2 regions of the Serratia sp. TSO36 genome follow, and region 1 is predicted to be linked to the other one. Evidence: predicted binding sites of a transcription regulator. Region 1 holds the regulator's gene; the other holds the start of a gene.
What was found. The regulator Fur, encoded in region 1, represses iron uptake genes when iron is present. The targets are predictions, from matches to a motif close to ATAATAATGAGAACNACTATCAA.
Positions count from the first base shown of each region.

Region 2: fes (enterochelin esterase) is a predicted target of Fur. The motif match lies at 1,299-1,321, and genes of this name have one in related genera.

Region 1 is NZ_JBJZOU010000009.1:249,966-252,158, reverse strand. It holds gene ybfE (LexA regulated protein) at 1-6, shown strand, start outside; gene fldA (flavodoxin FldA) at 271-810, shown strand; gene fur (ferric iron uptake transcriptional regulator) at 1,140-1,586, shown strand; gene ACK3CV_RS06500 (beta-N-acetylhexosaminidase) at 1,834-2,193, opposite strand, start outside.
Region 2 is NZ_JBJZOU010000004.1:24,346-26,538, reverse strand. It holds gene fes (enterochelin esterase) at 1-1,212, opposite strand, end outside; gene ACK3CV_RS01875 (TonB-dependent siderophore receptor) at 1,497-2,193, shown strand, end outside.

The sequences.
Region 1 (2,193 bases):
CATTGATCTCTTCGGCCGCACGCGCGGCGCGGCGTTAAGGACAACGCCGGATCGACCACGCTTTTCTTCATTCTCCGGCATCGCATAAATGCGATAAAACCCCGGCGCCACTTTCTGGCATGATACGCATTTACCGGCTAGAGACTGCGCCTGTCGGCGCCCGCCCCGGAGGCGAAAGGCTCTTGCCATGGCATCATTTTAATCGGCGTCAGCGGCGGCAGTGCCGGCGTCGAGTAATGCAATTACTTGAATTTAAAGGTTATACGCGATATGGCTACTGTAGGCATTTTCTTTGGCAGCGACACTGGCAATACCGAAAACATTGCCAAAATGATCCAGAAAATTCTCCAGAAACAGTTTGGCGACGACGTCTCTGAAGTGCATGACATCGCTAAAAGCAGCAAAGAAGACCTGGAAGGGTTCGATATCCTGCTGCTGGGTATCCCGACCTGGTACTACGGTGAAGCGCAGTGTGACTGGGATGATTTCTTCCCGACGCTGGAAGAAGTCGACTTCAACGGCAAACTGGTGGCGCTGTTCGGCTGCGGCGACCAGGAAGACTACGCGGAATACTTCTGTGACGCGATGGGCACCATCCGCGACATCATCGAACCGCGCGGCGCGGCCATCGTGGGCCACTGGCCGACCAAAGGCTACCACTTCGAGGCCTCCAAAGGCCTGGCGGACGACAATCACTTCATCGGTCTGGCGATCGACGAAGATCGTCAGCCGGAGCTGACCAACGAGCGCGTGGACGCCTGGGTCAAACAGATCGTCGAAGAGCTGAGCCTGGCCGATATCGTCGGCTAAGCCCCGGCACTGGCGAAAGGTTGAACAAAGGCCCTGTAAAGTGCATAGTGTGCCCACAGGGCCGTCATCGGCAGCAGGGATTGCTGCGATAGAAGCTACAGATTTGTAACTTCCCACCCCGTCACGGTAGACTGAGATATCGGTTTATCCCATCCATCAAGGCGTTGCATGCAAAACATGCAATAGTGCAATTATATCTTTGTTAACAACCGGCGGTTTCTATTTAGTACAACCGGTTCTATAATGAGACGCATTAACTCTTTGTGCCGACCGATGCCACAGGCGAGTACGCCTCAACTTGATTAGCATAGTAACAGGACTGAATTCGCATGACCGACAACAACATCGCACTGAAGAAGGCCGGCTTAAAAGTCACGCTTCCGCGACTCAAAATCCTGGAAGTACTGCAAAATCCGGAATGCCATCACGTCAGTGCGGAAGATTTGTACAAAAAACTGATTGATATGGGCGAAGAGATCGGGCTGGCAACGGTTTATCGCGTACTGAACCAGTTTGACGATGCGGGCATTGTGACACGTCACAATTTCGAAGGCGGCAAGTCCGTGTTCGAGCTGACCCAACAGCATCACCACGATCACCTGATTTGCCTGGACTGCGGCAAAGTGATCGAATTCAGCGACGAATCCATCGAAGTTCGCCAGCGTGATATCGCCAAGCAGCACGGCATCAAGCTCACCAACCACAGCCTGTACCTGTACGGCCACTGCGAAACCGGTGACTGTCGTGAAGACGAAACGCTGCACGACAAGAAATAAGCCTGACCGGCTATGAAAAACCGCCTCACACCGAGGCGGTTTTTTTATGCCCGCCGTGCAACGGGCAAAAAAATCCCCGGACAAGCCGGGGAAAATCATGTCATGAAATATCACAATTGCAGCGGCACTGCGACTCCACGTACTACTCTCACTTCAACGTCCGCCCCGCGCCGACACGCGCGAAGGCAGATGCATTCCCCCTTCGTTATACGGCCTGCCGCCGGGGCAGCAGGCCGTTGCACTGGGCTTAAACCTTCTCGGCACGGCTGTAGCGTTTACCGTCCGGGCTGACCGAACGCACCTGAACGTCACCGGAAACCGCCGGTTTGGCCTTGGCGTCATAGCGCTGCCACTGCTTGCCGCCGTCGGTGGAATACTCGATGCCCAATCCCGGCAGCGCGATATTCGCCTCCAGCTTGCCGCCCGCTACGCGCGCGCCCGGCACCGGCAGACGGTAAGCGACGCCGCCTTTGTCCAGCTTGGCCAGTTCACGCTGGCCCAGAATATTGGCGAAGCGCAGCCAGTCTTTCTCCAGCGCCTTGGTATCGACAAAGTGGGTTTCCCCGCCTTTGTATTCGCGGCCGGCGCGATAGTCCTGCTCCCAACC
Region 2 (2,193 bases), on a different contig from region 1:
CCGATGGCCGGCGTCGCTCAGGCGAGCCGCCATTTCGCCGCTGACCCGATGCACCAGCTTTTCCTGCGAACCGGCTTCCATAAATACCTTCAGCGCACCGTGGTTGCCCAGGCCATGCCGTTCCACCTGCTGCATCAGCCAGCAGGCGTCGTCGGGGATGCTCGGCAGCTGCAGCATGTCGCGCCGCGGCCACCAGTAGGAACCGGACTGGGTAATTACCGCGCCGAAGCGCTGCGGCCAGCGCAGCCCGGCATACAGGGAAGCCAGGCCGCCAAAGCTTTGCCCCGCCACCACCGTATCGGCCGGTTTGTCGCTGTGCGGCGCCCAGTCGGCCAGCTGCGGCATCAGTTCTTCCTGCACCGCCAGCCAGAAATCGTCCTTGCAGGTTAATTCTCGCGCCCGGTGCGGCAGATCGATGATGTCGATCAACACATACACCGCTTCCGGCAACGCTCCCTCGCGGGTCAGCTGCATCAGCGGCTCCCAGACCGGCATCTGCTTCGCCCAGAACTGACCGTCGAGCAGGATAGCCAACGGACGCTCGGCCGGCTTGCTGTCGCCGGTGGTGTAGATCCAGACGTCGCGGCTGTTGCCCAGGCGCTCGCTCTGCCAGGTATGGCGCTGCAAACGCGCCGGCAGCGGCGGCGTGCAGCGCCCGCTGGCGATCTCATACTCGTCGAACGAACGCCATACCGGCTGCGGCGGCGCATCCGGCATGTGCAGGCCGGAGACGCTGTGGCCGCTGGCGCTTTGCCAGGAGCGATACGGGTTGAGCAGATCGGGGGTGGCGCTGGCGAACACCTGGTGCCACCAGTGGCGCAGGTTGTGCATATTAGCGTGCGCATCGTCGCCGCTGAACGCCGGCGGCCGCTCGTCAAAGCAGGGAATAAAGCAGTAGCTGCCGCGCCAGGCGCCGCTCAGCTCGGTCTGCCAGTACCACACGTCGGTGCCGGCCAGACGCTGCAGGCTTTGCGGCGGATTCGGCTGGTGATGGTCGGTCAGGCAGTTGATGTTGATCCACACGCGGCGGTAGGCGGAGGTCAATTCGCATCCCTGAGGATCGCGCCAGAAAAAGGTGGTTCGCCAGCGGCCATTACCCGCCGGTTCTACCCATGGCGTACCGCGCCGTGCCACCGTCAACCACCATCCTGGACTGCCCGCATTGCTGCTGGCCAATAATCTGCTGCTTTCTGACTGTAGTTCTGTATTCACAACGCCTACCCATTTTGTAGTTGGCGGCACCGGGAACGTCGACTTTTCCCTATCGCCGGCCACCGCCCGAACGCACTGTACGCCAAATACTATTGATAATAATTTGCATTTGCAATAGTGTGTAAGGCTTGGAGATCGTGCTGGTATTGCGCGCAACGGACAGGGATCGGGGATATATCAATGGCATCCCTTGCCGCAGCCGATTTTCTATTTCCGACTACACAAAAACTACAACCGCCCTTCCCCCCGTTCGGCGAGGGATGGCAGCAAGGTAGGACACTCAGATGAAAAGCAAGCTATCACGTTATTCTTTAGCCACTCTTATCGGCTTGGGATTGGGCGCGTCCGCGTTCGCCAACGCCGCGCAGCAGACCGACACCCCCACCACGGAAGAAAACAGCGGCGCCGCGGATAAAAAGCCGCGCGGCGAAGACACCATCGTCGTGACCGCCGCCCGGCAGAACCTGCAGGCGCCTGGGGTGTCCACCATCACCGCCGATGAGATCAAGAAACGCCCGCCGGCGCGCGACATCAGCGAACTGATCCGCACCATGCCCGGGGTTAACCTGACCGGCAACTCCACCAGCGGCCAGCGCGGCAACAACCGCCAGATCGATATCCGCGGCATGGGCCCGGAAAACACCCTGATTCTGATCGACGGCAAACCGGCCTCCAGCCGCAACTCGGTGCGTCAGGGCTGGCGCGGCGAGCGCGACTCGCGCGGCGATACCGCCTGGGTGCCGCCGGAAATGATCGAGCGCATCGAAGTGCTGCGTGGCCCTGCCGCGGCGCGCTACGGCAACGGCGCCGCGGGCGGCGTGGTCAACATCATCACCAAGAAGGCCGGCGATGCGCTGCACGGCTCGCTGAACGGCTACTTCAACGTGCCGCAGCACAAGCAGGAGGGCGCCACCAAGCGCACCGACTTCAGCCTGTCCGGCCCGCTGAGCGATTCCCTGAGCTTCCGCCTGTTCGGCGGCT